2 regions of the Aeromicrobium sp. CFBP 8757 genome follow, and region 1 is predicted to be linked to the other one. Evidence: riboswitches for the same ligand, from Rfam matches in the RefSeq annotation. Region 1 holds a riboswitch; the other holds the start of a gene.

Evidence for each region. Region 1 has a riboswitch for cyclic di-AMP ahead of IFT73_RS15080 (C40 family peptidase). Riboswitches for the same ligand answer to the same signal wherever they lie in the genome.
Region 2: another riboswitch for cyclic di-AMP. It lies ahead of IFT73_RS13645 (C40 family peptidase); the one in region 1 lies ahead of IFT73_RS15080 (C40 family peptidase).

What each region holds. Positions count from the first base shown of each region.
Region 1 is NZ_JACYUM010000005.1:179,346-194,674, forward strand. Features, by position in the region: gene IFT73_RS15035 (cytochrome bc complex cytochrome b subunit) at 1-626, opposite strand, end outside; gene IFT73_RS15040 (ubiquinol-cytochrome c reductase iron-sulfur subunit) at 623-1,672, opposite strand; gene IFT73_RS15045 (c-type cytochrome) at 1,669-2,496, opposite strand; gene IFT73_RS15050 (heme-copper oxidase subunit III) at 2,591-3,160, opposite strand; gene IFT73_RS15055 (response regulator transcription factor) at 3,254-3,658, shown strand; gene trpD (anthranilate phosphoribosyltransferase) at 3,666-4,706, shown strand; gene IFT73_RS15065 (Lrp/AsnC family transcriptional regulator) at 4,865-5,140, opposite strand; gene IFT73_RS15070 (DEDD exonuclease domain-containing protein) at 5,167-6,870, opposite strand; gene IFT73_RS15075 (hypothetical protein) at 7,026-7,274, shown strand; cyclic di-AMP (ydaO/yuaA leader) riboswitch at 7,383-7,554, shown strand; gene IFT73_RS15080 (C40 family peptidase) at 7,567-8,580, shown strand; gene IFT73_RS15085 (hypothetical protein) at 8,573-9,823, shown strand; gene IFT73_RS15090 (AMP-binding protein) at 9,790-11,529, opposite strand; gene IFT73_RS15095 (SRPBCC family protein) at 11,641-12,078, shown strand; gene IFT73_RS15100 (hypothetical protein) at 12,075-12,422, shown strand; gene IFT73_RS15105 (ROK family glucokinase) at 12,419-13,384, shown strand; gene IFT73_RS15110 (ROK family glucokinase) at 13,384-14,421, shown strand; gene IFT73_RS15115 (hypothetical protein) at 14,327-14,713, opposite strand; gene IFT73_RS15120 (carboxylesterase) at 14,710-15,329, opposite strand, start outside.
Region 2 is NZ_JACYUM010000004.1:346,157-361,485, reverse strand. Features, by position in the region: gene IFT73_RS13675 (molybdopterin-binding protein) at 1-245, opposite strand, end outside; gene IFT73_RS13670 (alpha/beta fold hydrolase) at 349-1,293, opposite strand; gene glpX (class II fructose-bisphosphatase) at 1,355-2,362, opposite strand; gene IFT73_RS13660 (DUF4245 domain-containing protein) at 2,493-3,017, shown strand; gene IFT73_RS13655 (exodeoxyribonuclease VII small subunit) at 2,990-3,226, opposite strand; gene xseA (exodeoxyribonuclease VII large subunit) at 3,219-4,469, opposite strand; gene IFT73_RS13645 (C40 family peptidase) at 4,500-5,021, opposite strand; cyclic di-AMP (ydaO/yuaA leader) riboswitch at 5,026-5,200, opposite strand; gene IFT73_RS13640 (4-hydroxy-3-methylbut-2-enyl diphosphate reductase) at 5,347-6,342, shown strand; gene ggt (gamma-glutamyltransferase) at 6,353-8,218, opposite strand; gene IFT73_RS13630 (Na+/H+ antiporter) at 8,310-10,196, shown strand; gene IFT73_RS13625 (DUF6542 domain-containing protein) at 10,413-10,844, opposite strand; gene IFT73_RS13620 (DNA recombination protein RmuC) at 10,841-11,920, opposite strand; gene IFT73_RS13615 (antibiotic biosynthesis monooxygenase) at 12,077-12,403, opposite strand; gene IFT73_RS13610 (LysE family translocator) at 12,458-13,114, shown strand; gene IFT73_RS13605 (zf-HC2 domain-containing protein) at 13,165-13,332, shown strand; gene IFT73_RS13600 (RNA polymerase sigma factor) at 13,313-13,747, opposite strand; gene IFT73_RS13595 (GNAT family N-acetyltransferase) at 13,850-14,371, shown strand; gene ychF (redox-regulated ATPase YchF) at 14,391-15,329, shown strand, end outside.

The sequences.
Region 1 (15,329 bases):
CCGGGGAACTCGCCACCGAAGATGAAGAACTCGAGGTACGAGCCGACCAGCGGGATCGAGCGGATCAGGCCGTCGACGAATCGCAGACCGGTTCCCGACAGCAGGTCGTCGGGCAGCGAGTAGCCCGCGAACCCCTCGACCAGGCCGAGCGAGAACAGCCCGACGCCGATGAGCCAGTTGATCTCACGCGGCTTGCGGTACGCGCCGGTGAAGAACACGCGCAGCATGTGGGCGATCATCGCGGCGATGAACAGCGCCGCGGCCCAGTGGTGGATCTGCCGGATCAGCAGACCGCCGCGGATGTCGAACGAGATGTCGAGCGTCGACTTGTACGCCTGCGACATCTCGAGCCCGTTGAACGGCAGGTAGGAGCCGTGGTACTCGACCTCGGTCATGCTGGGCTGGAACCAGAACGTCAGGAAGACGCCGGTCAGCAGCAGCACCACGAAGCTCCACAGGGCGATCTCGCCCAGCATGAACGACCAGTGCTCGGGGAAGACCTTGCGAAGGTTCTTCTTGGCCACCCCGGCGAGGCCGAGGCGGTCGTCCAGCCAGCCGACGGGGCCGGCTGCCTTCTTGCCCACGCCGGTGTCTTGGATCGGCGTGTACTGCTCTGTGGTGCTCATGACTTATTGTCCAACTTCTTCTGGTCACGCGCCAGTTCTGGATAGCTGGGCGCGATGATCTCGGGGAAGTCGCTCATGGCGATCAGGTAACCCTCCTCGTCGACACCCAGCGGGAGCTGGGGCAACGGACGGTGGGCGGGGCCGAAGATGACCTTGCCGTTGTCACCGAGGTCAAAGGTCGACTGGTGGCACGGGCACAGCAGGTGGTGCGTCTGCTGCTCCCACAGGCTGATCGGGCAGCCGACGTGGGTGCAGATCTTGGAGAAGCACAGGATGCCGTCGACGCCCCAGTTCTCGCGGCCCTTCGAGGCCGTGATGTCCTCCGGGCGCATGCGCACGACGATGATCGAGGCCTTCGACTTGACCTGCAGCAGCTCGGTGCCGTGCAGGACGGCCTCGCCGTCGGCGTCGGTCTCGTAGACGATCGCGGGCTGGCCGTTGACGAGCTGGCCGACCTGCATGTCGGACGGCTTGATCGGCGTGCCGGTGACGTCGTTGACCAGGCGCATGCCCTTCTTCCAGACCGTCTCGCGCTGGGAGTGGGGGAGCGGGCCGAGGTCGCGCAGCAGCACGACGGCCGGCAGGCCGAGCAGCGCCATCGAGCCGAGCAGGCTGTTGCGGATCATGGGGCGGCGGCCGAAGCCGGACTCCTCGATGCCCGCGTTGATGTCCTTCATGACCGCGACACGGTCCTCCTCGGACGATGCCGAGGGGTGACGCATCTCGACCATCTCGTGGTCGCCCATGAGCTTCTTGGCCCACTGGATGATGCCGACGCCGATCAGCAGCAGCCCGCCGCCCAGCGTCATGCCGAAGGCGAAGTTCTGGGCGGACCAGCCGAGGAACGTGGCGTCGATGTCGACGGCGAAGTAGGCGACGCAGAAGCCGAAGAACAGCAGCCCGGCGATGCGGAACATCCAGGCGATCTGACGCTCGGTGCGCTTGGCCTGCGACTCGTCGACGTCCTGCGGGCGGAACTGGTGCTCGGCGAGCCCCGGGTCCTTGATCGGCTCGGTGTCCGAGACCGGCTGCAGCTCGTCGCTCATGACTTCTTCTTCACTCTCGCTCCGTGGGCACCGATCCAGATCGATGCGATGATCAGGCCGCCGATGCCGATGATCCAGGTGAACATGCCGTCCACCACCGGACCGAGGCCGCCGCCGCCGAGACCGCCGTAGTTGGGCTGGTCCTGCACCTGCTTGACGTACGCGATGATGTTGCGCTTGTCCTCGGGCGTGATGACGTCGTCGGAGAAGACGGGCATCTGCTGGGGACCGGTGATCATGGCCTCGGCGATGTGCTTGGCGCTGACGCCCTTGATGGAGGGGGCGTACTTGCCGCCCGGCATGGCGCCGCCGGCGCCGACCGAGTTGTGGCACGCGGTGCAGTTGGCGCGGAACAGCTCGCCACCCTCGCGGATGTCGTCGACGTTGGCCTTGTCGATGTCGGTGTACTCACCGTCGGGGATGGCCGGCCCGGGGGCCAGCGAGGCGATGTACGCCGACAGCTGCCGGGTCTCCTCCTCGGTGTACTCCGGGTTCTTGGACGGAGCCTGCGGCGCGGTCTGCGCCAGCGGCATGCGTCCGGTGCCGACCTGGAAGTCGACCGAGGCGGCGCCCACGCCGATCAGGGACGGGCCGTAGTTGTTGCCGCGCTCGGTCTCGATGCCGGTGGCGTTCTTGCCGTGGCAGCTCGCACAACCGATCAGGAACAGGTCGCGTCCGGCTTCGACGTCGTTGGCCGTGACCTCCTGCGCCTCGGCGGGCTTGGGCGCGAACGCGTAGTACGCGCCGCCCGCGATGACGAGCCCCAGCAGGAGCACGACGAATCCGGCGAGTGGATGCCGACGTCTGGTGGACAGTTTCCGCACCGAGGACCTCATTCCTGGAAGTGATGCCAGAGTACCTTTCGGCACCCCGAAGTTTGTGACTCAGGCCAGCCTTAGCGGCAGGCCCGTGTGGTGGCTACTTGATGAGGTAGATCGTGGCGAACAGCCCGACCCACACGATGTCGACGAAGTGCCAGTAGTACGACACGACGATCGCGGAGATGGCCTGCTCGTGCGTGAACTTGCGCGCCGCGAACGTGCGGCCGATCACGAGCAGGAAGGCCAGCAGACCACCGATGACGTGGATGCCGTGGAAGCCCGTGGCGAGGTAGAAGAGGCTGCCGTAGGGCGAGCTGGGGATCGTGATGCCCTCGCGGACGAGCTCGGCGTACTCGGTCGCCTGGCCGCCGATGAAGATCGCGCCCATCAGGTACGTGAGGACGAACCACTCACGCATGCCCCAGAGGCTGATCTGGAAGAGCTTGCCGGAGCGACCGGCCTTGCCGCGCTCGGCGGCGAACACGCCGAACTGGCAGGTGACCGACGACAGCACGAGGATCGTGGTGTTCGCGGTCGCGAAGGGGACGTTCAGCACCTCCGTCTCCTGGGCCCACAGCTCGGGGGAGATGTTGCGGATCGTGAAGTACGCCGCGAACAGACCGGCGAAGAACATGAGCTCGCTGGAGAGCCAAACGATGGTCCCCACCGTCACCATGGAGGGACGGCCTTCCTGGCCGTGCAGGCGGGAAGCGGGAATCACGGAGGTAGTCGTCACTCGTTCATTATGTACGATCAACTCGTGAGCGCAGACAAGCCCCTACGTGTCCTGGTCTACAGCGACGATCGAGACGTCCGATCCGCTGTGCTGTCGGCGCTCGGAGCCCGCCCTCACCCCGATCTGCCGCCCTTCGAGTACGTCGAGTGCGCGACCGAGCCGGTCGTCCTGCAGCACCTCGACGGCGGCGGGATCGACCTGGTCGTCCTCGACGGCGAGGCCGTCCCGGTCGGCGGGCTCGGCATCGCCCGTCAGATCAAGGACGAGATCTTCCAGGCGCCCCCCGTGCTGGTGCTGACCGGACGTCCCCAGGACGCGTGGCTCGCGACGTGGTCGCGCGCCGAGGCCGCCGTCTCGCACCCCATCGAGCCCATCCGGCTCGCCGAGGCCGTCATCGCGCTGGCGCGCGGCGTCCTGCAGCCCGGCTGAGGTCGAGGTGCAGCCACAGACGTGGCCCGACGTCCTGACGACGCTCGTGGCCGGTCACGACCTCGACGCGTCCACGACCGTCTGGGCCATGGACCAGATCCTCGCCGGCGAGGCGACCGACTCGCAGATCGCCGGCTTCGCGGTCGCCCTGCGCTCCAAGGGCGAGACCGCCGAGGAGCTGCGTGGCCTGGCCGACGCGATGCTGGCCCGCGCGACCCGTCTCGACATCCCGGGTCGGTTCGTCGACATCGTCGGCACGGGCGGCGACCGGTCGCGGACCGTCAACATCTCGTCGATGTCGGCGGTCGTGGCGGCGGGTGCCGGCGTCGGCGTCGTCAAGCACGGCAACCGGGCGGCGTCGAGCTCGAGCGGCACGGCCGACGTCTTCGAGGTGCTCGGCATCCGGCTCGACGTGCCGGCGGCCCGCATCCCCGACGTCTTCGCCCGCAGCGGCATCACGTTCTGCTTCGCGCCGGTGTTCCACCCGTCGTTCCGGCACACGGCGGTCCCGCGCCGCGAGCTCGGCATCGCGACGCCGTTCAACTTCCTCGGCCCGCTGACCAACCCGGCGCAGCCGGCCGCCTCGGCGATCGGCTGCGCCGACCTGCGCATGTCGCCGCTGATGGCCGAGGTGCTGGCGGCGCGGGGTCACGACGCCTTCGTGTTCCGCGGCGACGACGGTCTCGACGAGATCACGATCACGACGACGACGCGGGTGTGGGAGGTCACGGGGGGCGCGGTCGTCGAGAGCGTCCTCGACCCCACCGACCTGGGCTTCGAGCTGGCTCCGCCGGCGAGCCTGGTCGGCGCCGACCCGGCGTTCAACGCCGACGTGTTCCGCCGGGTCGTCGGGGGTGAGGTGTCGCCGGTGCGCGACGCCGTCCTGCTCAACGCGGGTGCCGCGATCGCCGCGCACGAGGCGGGCAGCGGCACGCTGCACGAGCGGCTCGCAGCGGGCGTCGACCGTGCGCGCACGTCGATCGACTCCGGGGCGGCCGCCGAGACCCTCGCGCGGTGGGCCGCCGCGACCCAGGACCTCGCCACCTGATCCCCGACGAGTCACTCGCGCCCGGCGACGAGTCACTCGCGCCCGGCGACGAGTCACTCATGGATCGCCTGGAGTGACTCGCGGGTGGGCTTACGTGACTCGTCGGCGGGCTTACGTGACTCGTCGGCGGGCCTACGTGACTCGTCGGCGGGCTGGGGTCAGAGGCCGATGCTGAAGGCGTCCTCGAGGTCGTGCTGGCTGTGGGCGCGGTAGGCGATCTGCGTCTGCGTCGACACGATGCCGTCGACCTTGTTGAGCTGGTCGGCGACGACCGACGCGACGTCGTCGATCTGGCGGACCCGCACCATCGCGACGAGGTCGAGCTCGCCCGTGACGGAGTAGACCTCGCTGACGCCGTCGATCGCGGCGATGCTCTCGGCGATGTCGGACAGCCGCGAGACCTCGGCCTGGATGAAGACGATGGCGGTGATCATGCAGCGAGCCTACCGACGTCGCGGGCCTAGCCCGGTCGTTGCAGGTCGTGCCAGGCCGCGGTGGCCTGCTCGAACGGCGTGAGGTGGCGCGCGGCGCTCTCGAGCGGGACGTGCCAGGCTCCGCGCACCATGCGCAGGCCCGGGGTGTCGAGCCAGCGCAGGAGCGTCTCGGTCTCCTCGGCCGTGGCCGACGGGATCGGCCCGAAGCCGCCGACGACGGTCTCGGCGGTCGCGAGCAGCGCGTCGACCCACCCGGTCGGGTGCACGCCACGCGGCAGCACGCCGGCCGCGGCGAGCCGGCCGAAGCGGATGACGTGGATCTCGTAGCCGAGCGGGTGCGGCGCCGCCGCGACGAGCTCGTCGACGGCCGTGAGCTCGCGCAGCCGCTGCGTGCGCACGGCGGCCCGCAGGAAGGCCGTGAGCCGGTCGCGCCACACCGCGGCGTCCTCGAACCGCTCGGTGCGCGCCAGCTCGAGCATGTGCCGGCGGATCGAGGCGACCAGGGGAGCGGGGTCGCCCGTCATGGCCTGCCGCACTCGCTGCACCTCGGCGGCGTACTCGTCGGGATCGGCCGAACCGTCGCACGGCGAGAGGCAGTGGCCCATCTCGGCCAGGGCGCATGGGGACGTGCGCGACGCCTTGGCCAGCCGGGGCGTGCACTGGCGGATGCGGAACGAGTCGTGCAGGGCCGTCAGCGCGGCCTCCGCGGACGGACGCCCGCGGAACGGGCCGATGTAGTCGGCGTCGTCGTCGAGGATCGCCCGGACGATCGACAGCCGGGGCCACGGCTCGCGGGTCAGCTTGAGCCACGTGAGGCGGTCGGGGAAGCGGGAGCGGCGGTTGTAGGGCGGCCGGTGGCGGCCGATGAGCCGCAGCTCGCGGACGTTCGCCTCGAGGGCGGTGGCGCACACGATGCCCTCGATGCGCTGCGCCAGCATGACCATCTCACCCATGCGGGTGCGGGTCTCGGCCTTGGTGAAGTACGAGCGCGTGCGGGTGCGCAGGTTGCGTGACGTGCCGACGTAGAGGATGTCGTCGTTGGCGTCGCGGAACAGGTAGACGCCCGGTGCCTCGGGCAGGTGCTCGGCGAGGTGACGCTTGCGCCGCTGCTCGGGCTTGACCTTGGACGTGTAGGTCGACACCTCCTCGAGGGTCGTGACGCCCAGCGGCCCGAGCCGCTCGAACAGGGCGTGCAGGACGTCGACCGTCGCGCGGGCGTCGGACAGGGCGCGGTGGTTGGGCGTCGTGGTGGCCGAGAACGCCGCCGCGAGGGTCGAGAGCTTGCAGTTGGGCACCTCCTCGCGGCTCAGCACGCGGCGCGCCAGCACCGCGGTGTCGAGCGTCTCGAACCCGGGCCACGGGATCGCCAGCTCGCGGCTGAAGTGCTTGAGGAAGCCGACGTCGAAGGGCGCGTTGTGCGCGACCAGCACGGTGCCGCGCGCGAACTCGAGGAAGCTCGGCAGCACCTCGGCGATGCGCGGCGCGTGCACGACCATCTGGTTGGTGATGCCGGTCAGGACCGTGATGTAGGCCGGGATCGTCTCGTCGGGGTTGACGAGGGTCTGGAACTCGCCGAGCACCTCGCCGCCGCGGATCTTGACGGCACCGATCTCGGTGATCCTCGAGCCCTTCGCGGCCGACCCACCCGTCGTCTCGAGGTCGACGACACAGAACGTGACGTCGGCCAGATGGCGTCCCAGCTCGTCGAACGATCCCTGCACGGCTTCCACGCGGCACACGTTAGGCGCGGCCACCGACAGAGTGGGGGAGGCGTCGGCACCCGGCTCCCGCCGCCCCGGGACGGCGGACGTTTTTGTCCGGGGCGGCTCCTAGCGTCGTGGACGTCCCCGATCACCGGGGTCTTCCCCGCACCAGGAGGTCACGCATGACCAGCCACACCTCGCACGAGTCACACCCCACCGACTCGGTGGTCGTCGACTGCGACCGCTGCCTCGTCCGCAGCCCCGGCGCGTGCGGCGACTGCGTCGTCACGTTCCTGCTCGGCGCACCGCCGGCCGGCATCGAGATCGACGCCGAGGAGATGGCCGCCCTCGGGGTGCTGTCCGACGCCGGCCTGACGCCGCCCCTGCGCCTCGTCACCCCCGTCGCGGGCCCCGAGACGCAAGCCGGCTGAGCGCACCTGAACATCTCCTGACAACCGGCCGGGCGAGTTGTCCCGGCCCCTGGCTCGGCCTACAGTGAGACCTTGCGCGTCCGGTGAACACCGCCCTCCAGGTCGGTGTCGGACGCGCCGTCGAGTCGTCGCAGCCATGGGGAAGATGTCTGGGACGAACCGGGGAACCACGCACGTGGGGTGAATCGCCGTGCACGCACCTGACCGGTGCGCACACGGCGTAGGGCAATCCGAGGCCCGAACCCGTCAGCTCACCCGGTAGACGTCGAGGATGCGGGAGACCCACGCACACATGGCACACGCCCTGAACCAGCCCAGCACGACCCAGACCACCCCCCACCGCCGCCGCACGGTGCGGCGTCGCGTGCTCGCGATGACCGCGAGCCTTGCCCTGGCCGGTGCGGTGCTGGCGCTCCCGTCGGCGCAGGCCGCGCCCAAGGTCACCGTCAAGGACGTCGAGGCCGCCTTCAGCCAGGTCGAGGCCGCCAACGAGCAGGTCAACCAGCTCGGCGAGCAGATCAAGCAGACGCAGTCCGAGATCGACGACATCTCCGCCGACATCTCCCGCGGCATGGCCACCTACACGGCCCAGAAGGACGAGCTCAGCGGCGCCATCGTCCAGCAGCAGCTCGACGCCCCGCTCGGGCCCACCGCCAACCTGCTCAGCAGCGACGACCCCGACCAGTTCCTGGCCGGTCTGGGTGCCGTCCGTGCCCTCAACAACACCCGTGCCGACGCGCTCGAGCAGTTCGGCCGCACCAGCAAGCAGCTCAAGAACCGTCGGGCTCAGCTCAAGGACCGCCGGGCCGACCTGACCGCCGCGTCGAAGGACGCCGAGGCCCAGCGGGCCGACGTCCGCGCCAAGTACGAGGCCGCCAAGGCCGAGCTCGCCCGCCTGACGGCCGCCGAGCAGGCGTCGTTCAACCAGAGCAACACCGACGTGGACGTGTCGACCGCCGACGCGAAGGGCCGGGCGAAGAAGGCCCTCGACTTCGCGCTCGCCCAGATCGGCGACCCGTACGTCTACGGCGGCACGGGCCCCAACAGCTGGGACTGCTCGGGCCTGGTCATGAAGTCGTGGGCCGCCGCCGGCGTCTCGATCCCGCGCGTCGTCGGCCCGCAGATCGCCGCCGGCACCTCGGTGTCGATGAGCGAGCTGCAGCCCGGCGACATCGTGGCCTACGGCGACATGTCGCACGACGGCCTCTACCTGGGCAACGGCCGGGTCGTCCACGCCCCGCGCCCCGGCAAGAGCGTCGAGATCACCGGCCTGAGCGGCTTCACGCGCGCGGCGCGGGTTGGCTGAGCCGCGCCTGCGGCCGTCGCCCAACGTGGCGGCGGTCCTCGTGCTGGCCGTCGTGGCCGCCGTGCTCCTGGCGTGGCAGCAGCCGTGGCGTGCCGACGCCCCGGCCGACGACCCCGTCGCGATCCCGCGGGACGCCTCGTCGCGGCTGACGTCACAGCTGCGCGACCTCTCGGGCGCCGCCTCGGAGCAGGACTTCGTCACGGCGGCGGGCGACCTGCCGGCCGGCCGCGAGTTCGCCCGGCGCACGTGGCGGTCGATGCAGGTCGTCGCCGCGCCGGGCACGACGTTCCGCTACGTCAGCGGGGGTGAGGTCGCCGACCGCACGGACGGCTCGGCCACCGCGACCGTCGAGGTCGCGTGGAAGGCCTCGCAGGCATCGGGCCTCGACCCGGCCGTGACGCACCGGTCGACCGTCGAGCTGCGCGTCGCACCGCAGCGCGACGGAGCGCTGTCGATCGTCGGCCGGGGGCGGGCGACCTCGAGCGTGCCGGTCTGGCTGCTGGGCGACGTCACGCTCGACACGGGTGGGGGGCGCACCGTGCTGCGGATCGACGGTGGTGACGACTCGCTGCCGGTCGACGACATGGTGACCCGCGCCCGCGACGTCGTCGAGCGCACGGTGCCGGGCGTCGGGGGAGACCTGACGATCATCTCGCCCCGCACGCAGGCGCAGATGGCCGCGGTCGTCGGACAGGACGAGGACGCCGTGGCGCAGATCGCCGCGGTCACGACCGGTGTCGACGGCGACACCTCGGCCGCCGACGCCGTCGTCGTCCTCAACCCGGCGGTGTTCGCGACGATGGACCGGCGCGCCGCGCAGATCGTCCTGACGCACGAGGCGACGCACGTGCTGACGTCGGCGGTCGGCACGACGGCCGTCAACTGGGTCGTCGAGGGATTCGCCGACTACGTCGCGCTGCAGGACGACACCGCGCCGCTGTCGGTCAGCGCGGGCCAGGTGCTGACCCGCGTGCGCGCGGGCATCGTCCCGGAGGCGCTGCCGTCCGACACCGACTTCGGCTCGACGCAGCACGGTCTCGGCGCCGTGTACGAGTCGGCCTGGATGATCTTCCGGATGCTCGGCGAGCAGCACCCGCAGAAGGACGTCGTCGCGTTCTACCGCGACGTGCTGGGCGGCGAGCCCGTCGAGCGTGCCCTGCGATCGTCGTTCGGCCTGACGGTCGACGAGCTGACCGCCGACTGGCGGGCCTACCTGACGAAGAGCGCCTCGACGGTGTCGTGAAGGTCGCGGAGGACGGCATTGCGCTTGACCTTGAACGACGGGGTCAGGTAGCCGTTCTCCTCGGTCCAGTCCTCGCGCAGGATCTCGAACTTGCGGATCGACTCGGCCTGCGACACCTGCGAGTTGGCGTCGTCGACGGCCTTCTGGACGGCGGACAGCAGCTCGGGGTCGTCGAGGCGTCCCGTCCAGGCCTCCTCGTCGATCGTCACGAGGGCCGCGATGAACGGCTTGCCGTCGCCGACCACGAGGCACTGGCTGACGAGGGGGTGCGCCCGGACCCGGTCCTCGAGGACGGCGGGGGCGACGTTCTTGCCGCCCGCCGTCACGATGATCTCCTTCTTGCGTCCGGTGATGCGCACGAAGCCGTCGGCGTCGACCTCGCCGAGGTCGCCCGTCGCGAACCAGCCGTCGGCGTCGAGGGCCTCGGCGCTGGCCTCGTCGTTGTGCCAGTAGCCGTGGAAGACCTGCGGGCCGCGGAAGCTGAGCTCGCCGTCGTCGCCCGCGCGCACCTCGGTGCCCGGCAGGGGCCGCCCGACGGTGCCGATGCGCTGGTCGTCCGGGGTGTTGACGCACAGGGCGGCGGTGGTCTCGGTGAGGCCGTAGCCCTCGAGGACCGTCACGCCGATGCCGCGGTAGAAGTGCGCGAGCCGGTCGCCCAGCGGTGCGCCTCCGGAGATGGCCCACGCCGCCTCGCCGCCCAGCGCGTCGCGGAGCTTGCCGTAGACGAGACGGTCGAACAGCGCGTGGCGGGCCCGGAGCGCGAGGCCCGGTCGGCCGTCGTCCAGGGCACGGCTGTAGCCGATCGCCGTCTGCACGGCGCGGTCGAAGATCTTGCCCTTGCCGTCGGCGTAGGCCTTGCCGCTGGCCGAGTTGAACACCTTCTCGAAGACCCGCGGCACCGCGAGGACGAAGGTCGGGTGGAACGTGCCGAGGTGCGTGACGAGTTCCTTGACGTCGGCGGTGTGGCCCAGCCGGGCTCCCGATCGGATCGCACCCACCTGGATGACCCGCGCGAACACGTGCGCGAGCGGCAGGAAGAGCAGCGTCGACGCGCCCTCGGCCGTGAACAGGTCGTTGAGCTGCTCCGTGGCAGCCTCGAGCTCGTACCGGAAGTTGCCGTGCGTGAGCCGGCAGCCCTTGGGCCGTCCCGTCGTGCCGGACGTGTAGATCAGGGTCGCCAGCGTGTCGCTGGTCAGCGCGGCACGTCGCTGCTCGAGGTCGTCGTCGGAGACGTCGGCACCCGCCGCGCGCAGGTCGTCGAGCCCGCCGGTCTCGATCGTCCAGACGTGCCCGAGCGACGGGGCGTCGGCGCGGGCCTCCTCGACCTTCGACAGGTGGCCGTCGTTCTCGACGATCGCCGCGACGGCGCCGGAGTCGGACAGGATCCAGGCGATCTGGGCCGCCGACGACGTCTCGTAGATCGGCACGGTCGCGGCGCCGGTCCACCAGATGGCGTAGTCGGCGACGGTCCACTCGTACCGCGTCTTCGACAGCAGGACGACGCGGTCTCCCGCGGCGACACCCGCCCCGACCAGGCCCTTGGCCACGGCGACGACGTCGCGGTGGAACTCGGCCAGCGTGACGTCGGTCCAGGACTCGCCGTCCTCGCCGGCCCGGGCGAGGGCGATGTCGTCCGCGTGCGCGGGCAGACGGTCGAGGATGTCGTCGCTGAGGTTGCCCAGGGAGGGCGTCGGGTGCTCGGTCACGTACGGAACGCTACTCGCCCGCGGCGCGCGTCGGAGGGGAGCCCACGGCCTGCGAGGGCCGTCGAGCCACTAGCATGGTGGCTCACACTGGCAGCGGCACGAGGAGGGGTGATGGCGCGGACCACGAGCGACATCGTCATCGATGCACCGGCCGACGAGATCATGGACGTCATCGCCGACTTCGGTGCCTACCCCTCGTGGGCCACGGGCATGAAGACGGCCGACGTCGTGTCGACGAGTGCCGACGGGCGCGCCGAGCAGGTGCACTTCGTCCTCGACGCCACCCCGATCCGCGACGAGTACGACCTGGGCTACGTCTGGGACGGCGACCGCACCGTGTCGTGGAGCCTCGTCGAGCCCGGCTCGATGCTCAAGTCGATGGACGGCGCCTACACGCTCGAGCCGGTCGGTGACGCCTCGACGCGTGTCACGTACCAGCTCGCGGTCGACGTCTCGATCCCGCTGCTGGGCATGCTCAAGCGCAAGGCCGAGAAGGTCATCATCGACACCGCTCTCAAGGGGTTGAAGAAACAGGTCGAGGCCCGGTGAACGAGCCGGACGCGGCCGCACCCGACGTCGACACCCCCTCGACGCCCCACGACCCCGAGCCCGTCGGCTCCGTCGCGCAGGAGGCGTTCAAGCTGTTCCGCGCCGTCGCGACGCCCTCGGCCGCGCAGGGGGTGGGCGCCGACGACGGCGCCGACGAGGTGCGGACCGGCCATCCCGCAGGCCACGAGTGCACGACGACGTGGTGCCCCGTGTGCCAGGTCGTCGGGTTCGTGCGCGACAACCCCGACGCCATCGCGTCGGTGACGCGATCGGCGACCGACCTGGCGCGCTCACTGCGCGACCTCGTCGACGCCGCTCTCGCCCCGGAGGAGAAGAAGCAGTGAACCTGTCCATCGGCGTCGACATCGGCGGCACCAAGATCGCGGCGGGCCTCGTGTCCGAGGCCGGCGACATCCTCGACTCGGTCGCCGAGCCCACGCCCGACGACGCGACGAAGATCCCCGCCGTCGTGGCCGACCTGGTCGACCGCCTCACCGGCGACGAGAAGGCGTCCGGCATCGGCATCGGTGCCGCCGGCTTCGTCGGCGAGGACCGCTCGACGGTGCGCTTCGCGCCCAACATCGACTGGCGCGAGGAGCCCCTCGGCGCGGAGGTGGCCGCGTTGGTCGACCTGCCCGTCGTCGTCGAGAACGACGCCAATGCCGCGGCGTGGGGCGAGTTCCGGTTCGGTGCCGGCGAGGACACCGACGACCTCCTGCTGATCACGGTCGGCACCGGCATCGGTGGCGGCATCGTGCACCGTGGCCGCCTGTTCCGTGGCGGGTTCGGCGTCGCCGCCGAGATCGGCCACATGCGCATCGTCCCCGACGGCATCCTGTGCGGTTGCGGCCAGCGCGGCTGCTACGAGCAGTACGGCAGCGGCAGCGCCCTGGTGCGCGACGCCCGCGAACGCGTCACGAACCGCGACCCCGGGTCCGAGGCGCTCACGGCCCTGGCCGACGGTGATCTCGCGCGCATCACGGGTCCGGCCGTCACGAGGCTCGCGCAGGACGGCGACCCGATGTCGGTCGACCTCCTGGCAGACCTCGGACGCTGGATCGGCGAGGGGGCGGCCGTGCTGGCCACCGTGCTCGACCCCAGCGTCATCGCGATCGGCGGAGGTGTCGGCGCGGCGGGCGACCTGCTCATGACCCACCTCGTCGAGGCGTTCGAGACGCACCTGCCGGCCCGCGCCCACCGGCCGCAGGCGGCCCTGCGCCTGGCCGCGCTCGGCAACGAGGCGGGCATCATCGGCGCTGCGGACCTGGCACGCACCGAACCGACGACGTCGACGAGGAGGGCCTGATGGCCGACAAGCTGGCCGTGGGCATCGACATCGGCGGCACCAAGATCGCCGCCGGCGTCGTCGACGAGGACGGTCACGTCCTGGCCCGCCTCAAGCGCGAGACCCCGACGACCGACCCCCTCGAGGTGATCGACGCGATCGCCTCGATCACCGAGGAGTTCCGTCGCGAGCACCACATCCGGGCGATCGGCGTCGGCGCGGCGGGCTTCGTCGACGCGACGCAGTCGACCGTGCTGTTCGCGCCGCACCTGGCGTGGCGCCACGAGCCGCTGCGCGACTCGGTGGCCCGCCGGACGGGTCTGCCGGTCCTGGTCGACAACGACGCCAACGCCGCGGGATGGGCCGAGTGGCGCTTCGGCGCGGCGCAGAACGAGGCCGACCTGGTGCTGATCACCCTCGGCACGGGCATCGGAGGCGCGATCGTCATCGACGGCCAGCCGTATCGCGGACAGTTCGGCATCGCCGGCGAGTTCGGCCACATGCAGGTCGTCCCGAACGGCAACCAGTGCGAGTGCGGCAACCAGGGCTGCTGGGAGCAGTACGCCAGCGGACGCGTCCTGACCCGTCGGGCCCGTGCCGCGGCGACCGACGGCACCGAGCTCGGCAAGCTCATGCTCGCCGACGCCGGTGGAACCGTCGAGCGCATCGAGGGGCACCTCGTGACGGCGCACGCCAAGACCGGCAACGAGGAGGCCGTCGAGTGGATCGCCGACGTCGGCGACTGGCTCGGCGTCGGCATCGCCAACCTGGCGGCGGCGCTCGATCCCGGCATGTTCGTGATCGGCGGCGGCGTGAGCGACGCCAAGGACCTGCTGATCGGCCCGGCCCGCGCGGCGTTCTCCCGCACGCTGACGGGCCGCGGCTACCGCGCCGAGGCCCGGATCGTCCGCGCGCACCTCGGGCCCGAGGCGGGCCTGATCGGTGCCGCCGACATGGCTCGCATCACAGCACGGCGCCGTCGTCCGGCCAGTCCCGGCGCGAGGGCCCGTGTTCGGGCAGCTGCAAGAACAGGTAGATCGCCGAAGCCACGAAGGTGAGTGCGGCGCCCGCGACGATCGGACGGTCGAGGAAGACGTGGGCGACGGTCGCGAGCACCAGCAGCATCGGCGCGCCGATGACGCCGGCCCACGCGAGCACGATGCCCCGACGACGGGGCACGATCGGTCGGGCGTCGACGTGCCGATAGAACTGCTCGTCCTCGGCCGGCTCGACGGGAGCCGCCTGCGGGGGAGACGGCGGGCTCGGAGGGTCGGCGACCGGCTCGTCGGCGAACGACAGGTCGAGGTCGAGCCCCTCGACGATGCGGTCGAACTCGTCGCGCTCGGTCATGCGTCCTCCCGGTCGGGCGATGAGGGCAGGTGCTCGGCGACGAAGGCGTCGGTGCGGCCGAAGATCAGCTCGGCGTCGTGGTCGAGCGTCGCGACGTGGAAGCTGTCGTGCAGGGTGACCAGCTCGGCGACGTCCGACGAGACGCCCTCGAGGATGATCGACTGCGAGGTCTCGTCGACGACGTGGTCGTCGGCGGAGCGGAACATCAGCAGCGGCTGCGTCACCGACGGCAGCGCGGCACGCACCTGCCTCCACATCGTCACCTGCGACGCGAGTGCCTTCAGGGGTGTGCGGTCGTAGCCGATCTCGTCCTGGCCCGGCTTCTTGATGTCGTTGCCGATGCCCGGCATCGAGGGGACGACCCACTGCAGCAGCGGGACGAGCTTGATGTCGAGACGCTTGACGTTGACGGCGGGATTGACCAGCACCACGGCGTCGACGTCGCCGGGCCGCTGCTCGGCGAGCCGCAGGGCGAGGCAACCGCCCATCGAGAGGCCCGCCACGACGACGGTGTCGCAGTGCGACCGCAGCTCGGTCAGCGCCGTGTCGAGCTCGCCGTACCAGTCGTCCCACCGGGTGCGGTTCATGTCCTGCCACGTCGTGCCGTGACCCGGCA
Region 2 (15,329 bases), on a different contig from region 1:
GCATCGGCCCTGACCGCCGTGACGAGCCCGACGAAGCGGTTGCGGGCCGAGCTCGACGTGCCGGACGTGTCGGTCGCCGCGCGTGCCTGCTGCTGGGCGAGGCTCGCCAGCTCGCGGCCGTCGACGGCCATGCGGCCCGATGAGTCGGTGACCGACGCCAGCGAGCCGGCCGAGATCCAGCGCCGCACGGTGTCGTCGCTGACCCCGAGGAATCGTGCTGCATCGGAGATCCGCAGGTGCGACATGGATGACATCCTAGGGCATCATCTGCGGTGGAACCTCTCGGATGGCACCGTAGGTGCGTACCGGTGCGGCTGGTGCGGCGACCGGGCGTGGCGGGGGTCGTGCCTACGACGGGGAGTCGTCGCCGGCGGCCGCCGACGTCGTGCGGGCCGCGGTGCGCGCGATGGCCTCGACGTACGTCGCGTACAGCTGCGCGGGCATGTCGTGCGCCATGCCCGCGATCTCGAGGTGCTCGGCTCCGGGGATCGCGTCGGCCGTCGCCTTGCCGCCGGACCGGTGCACCAGCGGGTCGTTGAGGCCGTGGATCACGAGGGCGGGCAGGTCGAGCGTCGCGAGGGCCTTGGTGCGGTCGGGCTGCGTCAGCACGGCCAGCATCTGGCGGGTCACGCCACTGGCCGTCCAGCCGCGGTCGTACGTCTCGAAGGCGCGGTCGCGGGCCATGACGTCGTCGGACGGGAACGCCGGCGATCCGATGACCTTCGAGCCCTTGAGCGACCGCTCGACGTACGAGTCACGGGTGCGTCCGGCCGACGACAGCATGACCGGGAACACCTTGGGGTGCTGGAAGCCGACCGTCCGCTTGCCGGTCGTCGACATGATCGACGTCAGGGAGAGCGCGCGGTCGGGGTGCTCGATCGCGATGGTCTGCGCGATCATGCCGCCCATCGAGACGCCGACGACGTGGGCGCGCTCGATGCCGAGGTGGTCGAGCAGCCCGATCGCGTCGCCCGCCATGTCGCTCAGCGTGTACGGCACGGAAACGCGCCCGATCAGCGGCAGCCCGGTGAAGGCGCGGACGATGTCGGTGCGGCCGACCTTGTGGTGGCGCAGCTTGGTCGAGCGTCCGGTGTCGCGGTTGTCGTAGCGGATGACGAAGAAGCCGCGCTCGGCGAGCTGCTCGCAGAACGGCGTCGACCACCAGCCCATGGGGCCGCCGAGGCCCATGATGAGCAGGATCGCGGGATCGTCGGCGTCGCCGAAGGTCTGGTGGCAGATGTCGATGCCCGACGGCAGCGACGCGAACAGCTCGTCCGACTGGGTGACTGACATGCGCTCGATCGTATCGGGGATCGCCGCCCCGGCAGCCCGACGTGCCCGGCGGGGCGGTGGGTCAGCGCTCGTAGTCGATGGCCGAGTACGCCTTGAGCTTGCCGAGCTGGTGCTCGCTCGTGATCTTGCGGATCGTGCCGCTGCGCGACCGCATCACGAGCGACTCGGTGTACGCCTTGCCGGCGCCGTAGCGGACGCCGTTCATGAGCTCGCCGTCGGTGATGCCGGTCGCGACGAAGAAGCAGTCGTCGGCGTCGACCAGGTCGTTGGTGTGCAGGACGCGGTCGAGGTCGTGCCCCGCGTCGATCGCGCGCTGGCGCTCGTCGTCGTCGACGGGCCACAGCCGACCCTGGATCGTCCCGCCGATCGCCTTGATCGCGCACGCCGTGATGATGCCCTCGGGGGTGCCGCCGATGCCGACCAGCAGGTCGACGCCGGTGTCGGGGCGGGCGGCCGTGATGCCGCCGGCGACGTCGCCGTCGATGATGAACTTGATGCGGGCGCCCGCGGCGCGGATCTCGTCGACGAGACCCTGGTGGCGGGGACGGTCGAGGACGCACACCGTCACGTCGCTGTTCGAGATGCCCTTGGCCTTGGCCACGAGGGCGATGTTCTCGGCGACGGGCAGCCGGATGTCGACGACCTCGGCGGCCTCGGGGCCGGCGATGAGCTTCTCCATGTAGAACACGGCGGACGGGTCGTACATCGAGCCGCGGGGAGCCACGGCCATGACCGACACGGCGTTGGGCAGGCTCTTGGCCGTCAGGGTCGTGCCGTCGATGGGGTCGACCGCGACGTCGCACGCCGGACCGGTGCCGTCGCCGACCTCCTCGCCGTTGAACAGCATGGGGGCCTCGTCCTTCTCGCCCTCGCCGATCACGACGACACCGCTCATCTGCACCGTGTTGATGAGCGAACGCATCGCGTTGACCGCGACGCCGTCGGCGCCGTTCTTGTCACCGCGGCCGACCCACCGGCCGGCGGCCATGGCTCCTGCCTCGGTCACACGGACCAGGTCGAGGGCGAGGTTGCGGTCGGGCGCCTGGGCGGCGGGCTTGAGGCTGTCCACGGGCACAGCCTAGCGGTCGGCCGTCCCGGGCGGGTCGGCGACGAGGTGGCACGGAGCACGTCGGCGGCTCGCCCCGTAAAGTGGGATGGCCGACACCGCACGGGTGTCGCAGAGGTGAGGACGTAGTGCCATGAGCTCGACCGGATCGTCCCGCGGCAATCCCGCGATCGGCGACATCATCCGTTCGATGGTCGTGATCGGCGCCGTGATCCTCGGCCTCTACGGCATCGGGCAGCTGTTCACCGCGAAGCCCGAGGCGAGCGTCGAGACGGTCGACTACGCCCAGGTCGTGTCGCAGGCGCGTCCCGCGGCGACGTTCCCGCTCGCGGCGCCGACGGGTCTGCCGGAGGGGTGGCGGGCGACGTCCGCTCGCTTCCAGGAGAACGGCTGGCACCTCGGTGTGCTGACCGACACCGACGACTACGTCGGCCTCGAGCAGCTCAAGGGCCCCGCGGTCCGGGCGGTCGAGCGCTTCGCGGACGGCAGCAAGAGCGACGGCACGGCCGACGTCGCGGGGCAGACGTGGAACGTCCGCACGGGGCCGAACGGGCGCCTGACGTACCTGCGCAACGAGGACGGTCTCACGACGCTGCTGAACACGACGGTCTCGCGACCCGTGCTCGAGGACTACATCGCGTCGCTGTCGACGTCCTGAGCCCCGGTGGCCTGGGCGAGTCGCGCCCTCGCCCCGTCGAGCCACTGCTGGCAGATCGCCGCGAGCTGCTCGCCGCGCTCCCACAGCGCGAGCGACTCGTCGAGGCTCGTGCCGCCCTGCTCGAGCCGCGACACGACGGCGATGAGCTCGTCGCGGGCCTGCTCGTAGGGGATCTCGGGCGGTGACGTGGGCTGTGTCGTCTCAGGCATGGTCGTCCTCGGGGCTGGTGGAAGCGGTGGCGGCGGGCTCGGTGGCGAGCGTGCGGGTCGTGATCGTGCCGTCGGCGACGCGGACGGTCAGCTCGGTGTCGGTCGTGACCTGGCCGATCGAGGTGACGACGGTGCCGTCGGCCAGCTGGGCGACGCCGTAGCCGCGCTCGAGGGTCGCGAGCGGCGACAGCCCCCGGACGCGGGCGAGGTGGTGGACGATCTCGTCGCCCGCCCGGTCGAGGCGGTGGCCCAGCGAGCGGCGCGAGCGGTCGCGCCAGTCGCGGACGACGGACTGCTCGGCGTCGACGAGCGTCGACGGCTGGGCGAGCACGGGGCGCGAGCGGACGTCGGCCAGCCCGCGCACCTCGCGGTCGACCATCGAGCGGATCGCGAGGGACGCGCGCTCGCGCATCATCGCGACGCCGGCGAGCTCCTCGCGGACGTCCGGGACGATGCGCTTGGCGGCGTCGGTCGGCGTGGACGCCCGCAGGTCGGCGACGAGGTCGAGGATCGGGGTGTCGGGCTCGTGGCCGATCGCGCTGACGACCGGCAGCGCGTACGCGTGCACGGCCCGCACGAGCGCCTCGTCGGAGAACGGCAGGAGGTCCTCGACCGAGCCACCGCCGCGGGCGATGACGACGAGATCGATCGAGCGGTCGGCGGCCAGCTCGGTGAGCCCGGCCATGACGTCGCGCGCCGAGTCGTTGCCCTGCATCAGGGCGTGACGCACGACGAAGTGGACGTCGGGCCAGCGCAGGCGCGCGTTCTCGAGGATGTCGCGCTCGGCCGCGGAGTTGCGACCGGTGATCAGCCCGATGCCACGGGGCAGCAGCGGCAGCGGCTTCTTGAGCCGGGGGTCGAACAGGCCCTCGGCGGCGAGCAGCTGCCGCCGTCGTTCGAGCTGGGCCAGCAGCTCGCCCTCGCCCTGCGGGCGGATCTCGCGCAGGTCGAGCGAGAGGCTGCCGCGCGGCGCGTAGAACGCCGGTTTGGCGTGCACGACGACCCGCGATCCCTCCGTGACGGGGACCGGCGAGCCGTCGAGCACGCTCACGTGGCACTTGGCGTCGATCGAGATCTTCGCCGTCAGGTCACGCAGCGTCAGGAAGCAGATGCCCTGACGCCGCGTGAGCTGGGCGATCTCGGCCTCGACCCAGACGGCCCCCAGACGGCCGATGTAGCCGTCGAGCAGCTGCGAGATCTGTCGCAGCGGCGCGGGGGTGTCCGCGCTGGTGTCGAGAGCCATGCCCTCAGCGTAGGGGCCGGGTACCCCGCGTCAGCGGGACGTGTCGAGGCCGGCCTCGGCCGTGGCGACCGTGACCGATCCGCCGGCGGGACGCCGCACGACGTAGCTGCTCGACCAGATGTCGTGACGGCCGACGGGCACGCCGGTGCGCTGGGCCTCCCACATCTCGCCGTCACCGGCGTAGATCGCCGAGTGGTAGGCGGTGCCGCCGCGCATGAAGACCAGGATGTCGCCGGGCTTCTTCTTGCTCTTGGGGACGCTGGCGCCCGAGAGCTGCGCGCCGGACGTGCGACCGATCTTCTTGCCGGCCTTCTTGTAGACGTACTGGACGTAGCCGGAGCAGTCGAAGCCGCTGGGCGTCGCGCCGCCGTAGCGGTACGGCTTGCCCTTGAGCTTCTTGGCCTGGCTGATGACGGCCTTGGAGCGGTCGGTCTTCACGGTCTTGACCGTGGTCTTGGTCGAGCCCTCGGCCAGGGCCGGGGCGGACAGTCCGGTGAGGACGATGGCGGAGCCGAGAACGAGGCTCGCTGAGACGCGTGCGTACATGCGCATAGGGGGGTTCCTTCGTGCACGCCTGTGAAAGATGACCTGTCGGGTTCAGGCGCGAAGGATGCCTGTCGGTGGTGCCGATTAACCCCAAGACTCCGTGGGAGCCGCACTGCTGGGTCTTCCATGCCCGTCGCGGTTGGATCGATGACTGCGAACGTGACGGGCCTCGGCGCGTGCGCAGTGCCGACCTGGTGAGGCCAACGCCGCAGAACGTTACAGACCGATGACGAATCGTGCTCGCCGGGGCCGTGTGAGGTTGATCGCCCTGCGGTCCCGGGACGTTCGGCTCTTCGGGGGGCGCGAGGCGTCATCGCCTACGATGGGAACCATGTCCTCCCAGGTCTCTCTCGGCATGCCCCCCGTCGGCGGCAGCGTGCTGCTCGCCGACCCGCGCGGCTACTGCGCCGGCGTCGACCGGGCCGTCATCACGGTCGAGAAGGCCCTCGACCTCTACGGTGCGCCGGTCTACGTGCGCAAGCAGATCGTGCACAACAAGCACGTCGTCAACAACCTGGCCGCGCGCGGCGCGATCTTCGTCGAGGAGCTCGACGAGGTGCCCGAGGGTGCCACGGTCGTGTTCTCGGCCCACGGCGTGTCGCCGATGGTGCACGCCGAGGCGGCCGACCGCAGCCTCAAGACGATCGACGCCACGTGCCCGCTCGTCACGAAGGTGCATCACGAGGCCCGACGCTTCGCGAGCGAGGGCAAGCACATCCTGCTGATCGGGCACGAGGGGCACGAGGAGGTCGAGGGGACGGCCGGCGAGGCGCCCGACGACATCACGATCGTCCAGACGCCCGACGACGTCGACGACCTCGAGTTCCCCGCGGGCACCCGGCTGTCGTGGCTGTCGCAGACGACGCTGAGCGTCGACGAGACCATGGAGACCGTCCGCCGTCTGCGCGAGAAGTTCCCGCAGCTCGAGGACCCGCCCAGCGACGACATCTGCTACGCCACCCAGAACCGCCAGGTCGCGGTCAAGGAGATCGCCAAGGACGCCGATCTCGTGATCGTCGTCGGCTCGGCCAACTCGTCCAACTCGGTGCGCCTGGTCGAGGTCGCCCTCGAGGCCGGCGCGAAGGCGTCGTACCGCATCGACGACATCTCCGAGTTCGACGAGGCCTGGCTCGTGGGCGTCGAGAAGGTCGGCGTCACGTCCGGTGCGTCCGTGCCCGACGACCTCGTGCAGGACGTGCTCGGCTTCCTCAGCGCGCACGGGCACCCCGACGCCGACGCCGTCCGCACGGCCGACGAGAGCCTGATCTTCGCCCTGCCCCCCGAGCTCCGCAAGGACATGAAGGCGGCCGGCATCCCCTACAAGTGACCTGGTCCGGTCACCGGCGACGCACGACCAGCGCGCTGCCGCCACCTCGACGCCTCGGCTCGGCCACGGCGGTCAGACGTCCGCCTCGGCCGACCTCGATCGTGGCGGCGGCTCCGATCTCGGCGGCCGACGTGAACGTGTCGCCCGACGGCGTCAGCTTCTGCCCGTAGGGGGCCAGCAGCTTCTCGTAGGCGGTGATGAACTCGGGCTCGGCCGGTGTCGAGGCGGTGTTGCGCTGCGAGGCGCGTGGTGCCGCGACGGCCTGCGGCAGCGTCATGCCGAGGTCGATGCGGTTGACCAGGATCTGCAGGACGGTCGTGATGATCGTCGCGCCTCCGGGGGAGCCGACGACGTACCTGACCCGGCCGCGATCGGTCACGATCGTCGGCGCCATCGACGAGCGCGGACGCTTGCCGGGGGCGATGCGGTTGGGGTCCTTCGGGTCGTACGCCGCGGTGAAGTCGGTCAGCTCGTTGTTGAGCAGGAAGCCGCGGCCCGGCACCGTCATGCCGGAGCCGCCGGTCTGCTCGATCGTGAGGGTGTACGAGGCGGCGTTGCCCCACTTGTCGACGACCGACAGGTGGGTCGTCGAGACGTTCTCGGTGTCGGGCTTGTCCTGCGTCGTGACGCTTGCGCAACCCGACGCGAACGGGTCGCCCGCCGCCACGGGGCGCGTCGACGCCGTGGTCTGGTCGATCGTGCAGCGGCGCGAGTTCGCGAACCTCTGCGACGTCAGCCGCTTCGTCGGCACCTTCGTGAACCGCGGGTCGCCGACGTACGCGGCCCGGTCGGCGAAGGCACGGGCCGACGCCTCGAGGTACAGGTGCAGGCTGCGCGCCGTCCGCCGGCCGCCGCCGAGCCGGTACGTCTCGAGGATGTTGAGCGCCTCGCCGACCGACGTGCCGCCGGACGACCCCGGGGCCATGCCGTACACGTCGAGCCCCCGGTAGCGCACGTGCGTCGGTGCCTGGTGGCGCACCCGGTACGACGCGAGGTCCTTCGTCGAGAGGGTGCCGGCCGGCGCGGGGAGCGCCGAGGACGGGTCCTTGCGGGGCGAGCGGACGACGCTCGAGATCTCGCGCGCGAGCGCGCCGCGGTAGAAGGCCCTGGGGCCCTTGGTCGCGATCGACGTCAGGGTGCGGGCGAGCGCGGGGTTGCGGAAGCGGGTGCCGACCTTCGGCGCGTCGCCGCCCGGCAGGAAGAGCTGGGCCGTGTCGGGGAACGCCGAGAACCGCTCGGCGTTGTCGAGCGTCTGGTTGCGGAACGTCTGGTCGACGACGAAGCCCTTGCGGGCCAGCGCGATCGACGGCGCGAGGGTGCGCTCGAGCGACCGGGTGCCGAAGCGCTTCAGCGCGGCGTCCCACGTCGCGACGGTGCCGGGCACGCCGACCGCGACGCCGGACGAGACGAGCTGCGGCGTGAACGGGTAGGGCTGGCCCGTCGCGGGGTCGATGAAGGCGTCGTTCGTGATGCCGGACGGCGCGGTCTCGCGGCCGTCGATCGTGCTGACCTTGTTCTTCTTCGCGTCGTAGTAGACGAAGTAGCCGCCGCCACCGATGCCGGCGCTGTAGGGCTCCGAGACGCCGAGGCCGGACGCCATCGCGACCGCGGCGTCGGCGGCGTTGCCACCCTCGGCGAGCACCTGGCGACCGATGCGGCTCGCGTCGACGTCGACCGATGAGACCGCGCCTCCCGTGCCGGTGGCCGTCGAGGTGGACGCGAGCGAGCCCGTCCGCGACTCCGCGGCCGGGGCCGGCGCGGCGGAGGCCACGGGTGGGGCCGCGGTGACGAGCGCTCCTGCGACGGCGGCGGCGCCGGTGGCGGCGACGAGACGGACGCGGCGGCGTGCGGCGTGGTGGACGACGGGCTCGGTCATGGCTTCCCCCCGGAAGGCGTGCGTGGCGTCTGCTCACCGTACGGCGGGCGAGACGTCTCCACCACCCGTTGCAGCCTGAGACAATGGGTCGGTGGAGACCGCCCTGACGCTCGTGACCCTGCTGGCCATCGTCGTCGCGGTCAGCGCGGTGGCCGGACGGTTCCGGATGTCGGCGCCGCTGGTGCTGATCGTCGTCGGCATCGCGGGCTCGTACGCGCCGTTCGTCCCCGACTTCGAGCTGACGCCCGAGATCGTGCTGGTGGGGCTGCTGCCTCCGTTGCTCTACGCCGCCGCGATCCGCACGTCGCTGATCGACTTCCGGGCCAACAAGCGTCCGATCATGCTGCTGAGCGTGGGGCTGGTGCTGTTCACGACCGCCGGGATCGGTCTGCTGGTGTGGTGGCTGCTCGGGGTCCCGCTGGCCGCCGCCTTCGCCCTCGGTGCGGTCGTCGCGCCGCCGGACGCCGTCGCCGCCACGGCGATCGCACGGCGGGTGGGCCTGCCGCGCCGGGTCGTGACGATCCTCGAGGGCGAGAGCCTGGTCAACGACGCCACGGCGATCGTCACGCTGCGCACGTCGATCGCCGCGATCGGCGGGACGGTCAGCGTCTGGCAGATCGGCGCCGGGTTCGTGGTCTCGGCCGCGGGCGGCGTCGCGATCGGTCTGACGGTCGCGTTCGTCGTGGGGCGCATCCGTCGGCTGATCGAGGACGAGGTCACGGACGTCGCGGTGTCGCTGCTGACGCCGTGGGTCGCGTACCTGCCGGCCGAGGAGATCCACGTGCGTGGTCTCGACTCGCAGCCGTCGGGCGTCCTCGCCGTCGTCGTCGCCGGGGTGATCCTGGGTCACAAGTCGCCGATCATCCAGTCGGGGGCGTCGCGGCTGTTCGAGCGCACCAACTGGGCGACGATCTCGTACGTCCTCGAGAACGCGGTCTTCCTGCTGATCGGCCTGCAGATCCGCACGATCGTCAACGACCTCGACGAGAGCACGCTGTCGGCCACGCGCATCACGGTCGCATGCGTCGCCGTGCTGGCCGCGGTCATCGTGCTGCGGTTCGTGTGGGTGTTCCCGGCGACGTACCTGCCGCGGCTGGTCCCGCGGATCGCCGCCGCCGAGCCGCGTCCGGAGGCGCGGACGATCTTCATGGTCGCGTGGACGGGCATGCGCGGCGTCGTGACGCTGGCCGCGGTGTTCCTCCTGCCGCCGGACGTGCCGGAGCGCGAGGTGCTGGTGCTGATCGCCTTCGTCGTGACGGTCGGCACGCTGATGATCCAAGGCCTGACGATCCCGACGCTGGTGCGGCTGCTGCACGTCCCCGGTCCCGACCGTCACGAGGACCACCTGCAGGAGGCCACGGTCTACCAGGCCGTGACCGATGCCGGCATGGCGTACCTCGACCGCGAGGTGCAGGGCACCGTCGGCGACGACGTCATGCACCGCCTGCGCGAGCGCGCCGCCGACCGGACCAACGCGGTGTGGGAGCGGCTGGGTGGTCTCGAGACGCCGAGCGCGCAGTACTCACGCTTGCGCGCCGCGATGCTGCACGAGGAGCGGCAGGAGCTGCTGCGCATCCGCGACGTCGGCGGCGTCGACCAGTCGATCCTGCAGCAGGTCATGAACGCGCTCGACGTCGAGGAGTCGATCCTCGACCGGCTGTCGGAGGGTGAGACGACGGCCGACCGCGAGACCGACCTGCGTCCGCCCGTCGACCCGGACGCCGCGTGCGAGCACCTGCGGATCGCGTGCGACTACCCGAGGCCGCTGACGCCGACGGGGTGCGAGGAGTGCCTGCGTGACGGGACGCAGTGGGTGCACCTGCGGCTGTGCATGACGTGCGGGCACGTGGGGTGCTGCGACTCGTCGTCCGGGAAGCACGCCTCGCGCCACTTCGAGGAGACGGGCCACCCCGTCATGCGCAGCTTCGAGCCGGGTGAGGCCTGGCGCTGGTGCTTCGTCGACGAGCTGACCGGCTGACCCGGGCCCGCGGTTTCCCAGGTGAACCTGGGTTTCTTCCTGACGTGCCGATCCCCAGGTGAACCTGGGAATCTGGCGCCGCGCGGGCGCGGGTTCCGGCGTGAACCCCGGAGTCCGACGCGTCACCCCTGTTGCGACGAGGGTGAGGTGCCCGATTCTCGGGTTCACCCCTGAAACTTCCGAGGTGAACCTGGGAATCTGCGCCCGCGGGCGGCGTCAGGGACGACGCGAGCGGGGTTCGTCGGTCAGGATGCGCAGCGCGATGATGACCAGTGCCAGGCCGCAGCCCGCGAACAGCGTCATGCCGTGGTCGAGCGTCGCCGCGATCAGTCGCGCGAAGGTGCCGGCGTCGGACGCCATGCCCTCGACGCGGATGGCGGACGGCTCGAACAGGCACACCAGCAGCAGGCTGACGATGAACAGCACCGGCGGGAGCACGCCGGTCGGGAACAGGTTTCGGACGCCGACGGCCATGGGCGGCGTCACGGCGATCAGCACGAACCCGACCGAGTAGAGCAGGTCGAGGCGTCCGTCGACGAGGTCGAGCAGGACGATCGCGGTCATCGCGACGCAGGCCGCAACGATCGCCTGGCGGGCGGTCATGTCGGGCCGCGCCGTGCGAGGGGTGGTGCGCACCGCCTGCGTCATGGCACCGACGGTAGTTCATCGACGAGCTCGGGGGCCGTCAATGACCGGGGTGTCGTCTCGACGAGTCGCGGGGCCGCGACCGGCGTGTCGGCGACGTGCAGGGCGTTGAAGCGCCGCGCGGTCACCAGGAAGCGCGACTCGATCGAGCTGACGGCGTCGTTGTACGATTTGACCGTCGTCTCGAGCGAGCGGCCGAGCCGGTCGACGTGGCCGGCGACGGTGCCGATGCGGTCGTACATCTCGCGGGCGATTGTCTGGATCTCGCGGGCGTTGGCGGCGAGCTGTTCCTGGGTCCACGCGTAGGCGACGGTGCGCAGCAGGGCGATGAGCGTCGTCGGGGTGGCCAGGACGACCTTCTTGGCCGAGGCGTGCTCGAGCAGGCCCGGCTCGGCCTCGAGCGCCGCGGACAGGATCGACTCACCGGGCACGAACAGCACGACGAACTCGGGCGTCTGGTCGAACTGCGCCCAGTACGACTTGGCCGCGAGCTGGTCGATGTGGGTGCGCACCTGGCGGACGTGACGTCGCAGGTGCTCGGCGGCCTCGGCCTCGGTGTCGGCCTGTGCGGCGTCGAGGTAGGCGTCGAGCGGAACCTTGGAGTCGACCACGACGCGCTTGTCGCCGGCGAGCCGCACCACCATGTCGGGTCGCAGCAGCGAGTCGCCGTGCGTGCTGACCTGGAGCTCGAAGTCGCAGTGGTCGAGCATGCCGGCGAGCTCGGCGGTGCGCTTGAGGTGCATCTCGCCCCAGCGGCCGCGCACCTGCGGGCGTCGCAGGGCCGTGGCGAGCGAGGCGGTCTCCTTGCGCAACGAGTCGCTCGTGACCCTCACGGCGTCGACCTGCTCGCGCAGCTGCGTGTGCCACTCGATGCGGCTCGACTCGAGCTGCCGGAGCCGCTCGCCGAAGCGGTCGAGGCTCTCGCGGACGGGCTCGACGGCCTGGGCCGTGGCGGCGCGCGACAGGCTGAGGTCGCGCGCGGACGCGGCGGGCGCGCGTCGTCCGCCGAGGAGGTAGCCGATCGACAGCCCTGCGACGAGGGCCAGCAGGGCGGTCAGGAGGAGGGGGAAGGCTTCCATACCCGCATCCTGACCGCGCCCACCGACAGTTCCACCCGTGCCGCCCACCCGGGCCCGACCGGATTTCGCGAGTGGTGCGGTCTGGTCGATCTGGGACGGCGTGTCTGACCGAGCTGCACCGCTCGGGGACGTCGATGCGCCACTCGCGGCGCTGGGTCAGCCCTGCGAGCCGCCGGCGACCTCGTAGCTCCAGATCTCGCTGTGGGTCGAGACGGGCTTCGGGGCGTCGCCGCCCGCGCGCTCGGCGGCCGAGCGGTGTCCCTCGGCGAACGATGGCGAGCTGACCCAGGCCTGGAAGTCGTCCTCGCTGGCCCAGCGGGTCAGGACGAGCCACTGCGTGCGCTCGTCGGTCGGCTTGAGCAGCTCGAAGCCCTGGAAGCCCGCGGCGCCGTCGACGGCACCCGCGCGGGCGGCGAACCGGTGGGCGAGCTCGTCGCCCGATCCCTCGGGGACGGTGATGGCGTTGATCTTGATGACGGTCATGTCCCGAGCCTACGGACTGATAGCGTCGTGGCCCCTCGGACGGACGGACACGGCATGCTGCCAGCCCACCACGCCGGCGCCTTCGCGCTCGCGGCACTGGCCCTCGTCGTGGTCCCCGGGCCCAGCGTCCTGTTCGTGATCGGACGCTCGCTGTCGCTCGGACGGGTCGGGGGCTTCTTCAGCGTGCTGGGCAACGCCCTCGGGATGGTGCCCGCGATCGTCGCGGTGTCACTGGGCATCGGCGCCGTCGTCGCGCAGTCGCTCGTCGCCCTGACGGTCGTCAAGGTGCTCGGCGCGGCGTACCTGGTGTTCCTCGGCGTGCAGGCGATCCGCCATCGGCACGACCACGTCGGCAGCGGTCCTGAGCTGCTCGTGTCCCGACCGTCCGCGCGCCGGCTCGTGGCCGAGGGCTTCGTGGCCGAGGGCTTCGTGGTCGGCGTGACCAACCCCAAGACGATCGTGTTCTTCGTGGCGGTCCTGCCCCAGTTCGTGAGCCGCGACGCCGGCGCGATCTCGCTGCAGCTGGCCCTGCTCGGCGGCATCTTCTGCGCGATCGCGCTGGCCTGCGACAGCGCGTGGGCGCTCACGGCGGGCACCGCCCGCTCGTGGTTCGCCCGTGACCCCCGACGTCTGGCCCGCATGGGAGCCGGCGGCGGCGTCATGATGATCGGCCTCGGCGGGGCGCTGGCCGTCACCGGCTCCAAGAGCTGACCCAGCGGAGGGCGACCCGTCCTCGGCGCCCGCGGCGGCGAACCACCAGCATGGACGGACACGCGCTCCTGGGCGCTTACGCGGTCGACGCCGTCGACGACCGCGAGCGGTGGACGTTCGAGCGGCACCTCGGCACGTGCGACGCGTGCTGGGACGAGGTCGCGTCCCTCGTGGTCACGTCGCGCGGGCTCGCGAGGATCAGACCGCCTGCGTCGTGACGCCACCGTCGGCCGGGGGAGCGGCGTGCAGGGCCCGCAGCGAGGTCGTCAGCAGGTCGGCGACCGACGCGGCCGGCAGCTCCAGCAGATCGGCGGCCTGCCGGTACGTGTGACCGCCGAACCGGCACAGCGCGAGCGAGGCGCGCTGGTGGGCGGGCAGCTCGTGCAGGCGACTCAAGGGCGTCGGCACGGCCGGGGTGATCGTCTCCAGCTGCTCGGGGTGCCCGTCGAGCCAGGCGCGGACGACCGTCCCGCTCAGCCGGGCCAGGTCGTCGTCGGGCAGGGACGTCCGGACGGCCACGACGACGAGCTGCTCGGCGAGCTCGGGATCGGCCGTCAGCACGCTCGCCACCGCGTGGAGATCGGTGCCGTGCCGGTCGAGGACCTGGAGGTGCTGCTCGCTGGTGCTGTTCATCGTCCTGCCATCCGCTCGGGGTCCTTCTCCGGGCCACGCCCTCGGCCTCCTTTACCCCTTTCGTCGACCGTCCATGCGCCGGACGGGTGACAGAATCGAGCCGTGGCGACCATCGAGACCGAACGACTCACGCTGCGTCCCTTCACGATGGACGACGCCGACTTCGTGCTCGACCTGTTCGGGCGTCGGGAGGTCGCGCGGTGGAGCGGCTCGGGCGAGCCGATGAACCACCGCGACGAGGCCGTCGCGCGCATCGCACGTCAGCCCGGGCGCGCGGGCGACCACCCGGCGGCCGGGATCTTCCACGTCTCGACCCGTGCGGCGGCCGCGGTCGGGATCGCGATGCTGGTGCCGATCCCGGCCAGCGCCGGCCTCGACCGCGACGACCTCGAGATCGGGTGGCACTTCCACCCCGACGCGTGGGGCAACGGCTATGCCACCGAGGCGGCCTCCGCCCTCGTCGCCCGTGGCTTCGGTCTCGGCGTGCCCGAGCTGTACGCCGTCACGCACCCCGACAACGTCGCCTCCCAGGCCGTCTGCGGACGCCTCGGCATGACCGACCTCGGCCTGCGCACCGACTGGTACGACAAGGAGCTGCGGGCGTTTCGCCTCGACCGCCCCTGACGACGTAGGATCGTCCCTCGTGGCTCTCAGCATCGGCATCGTCGGACTCCCCAACGCGGGCAAGTCGACCCTCTTCAACGCACTGACCAAGAACGACGTCCTCGCGGCGAACTACCCGTTCGCGACGATCGAGCCGAACGTCGGCGTGGTCGGCGTCCCCGACTCGCGGCTGGGCCAGCTCGCCGAGATCTTCGGCTCGGAGAAGATCCTGCCGGCGACCGTCCAGTTCGTCGACATCGCGGGCATCGTGCGCGGTGCGTCCGAGGGCGAGGGGATGGGCAACAAGTTCCTGTCGCACATCCGCGAGTCGGACGCGATCTGCCAGGTCACGCGCGTCTTCCGCGACGAGGACGTCACGCACGTCGACGGCGACGTCAACCCCGCCAACGACATCGAGACGATCTCGATCGAGCTGGCGCTGGCCGACCTGCAGACCCTCGAGAACGCGTTGCCGCGCCTCGACAAGGAGTCGCGCAAGGACAAGTCGCTCGTCCCCGTGTTCGAGGAGGCCAAGAAGGCCAAGGAGGCGCTCGAGGCCGGCACCGGCGTGCTGAAGGCCGGGCTCGACCTCGAGCTGCTGCGCGACCTGCACCTCATGACGTCCAAGCGGTTCATCTACGTCTTCAACTGCGACGCCGACGAGCTGAACGACGAGGTGCTCAAGCAGCAGATGCGCGACCTCGTCGCCCCGTCCGAGGCGATCTTCCTCGACGCCAAGGGCGAGGCCGAGCTCGTCGAGCTGGGCGACGACGAGGACGCCGAGATCATGCGCGCCGAGATGCTCGCCGACATGGGCGTCGAGGAGCCCGGACTCGACGCCCTCGCGCGCGTCGGCTTCGCGACCCTCGGCCTGCAGACGTACCTCACCGCGGGGCCCAAGGAGTCGCGCGCCTGGACGATCCCGCAGGGCGCCACGGCACCCCAGGCGGCCGGCGTCATCCACACCGACTTCGAGCGC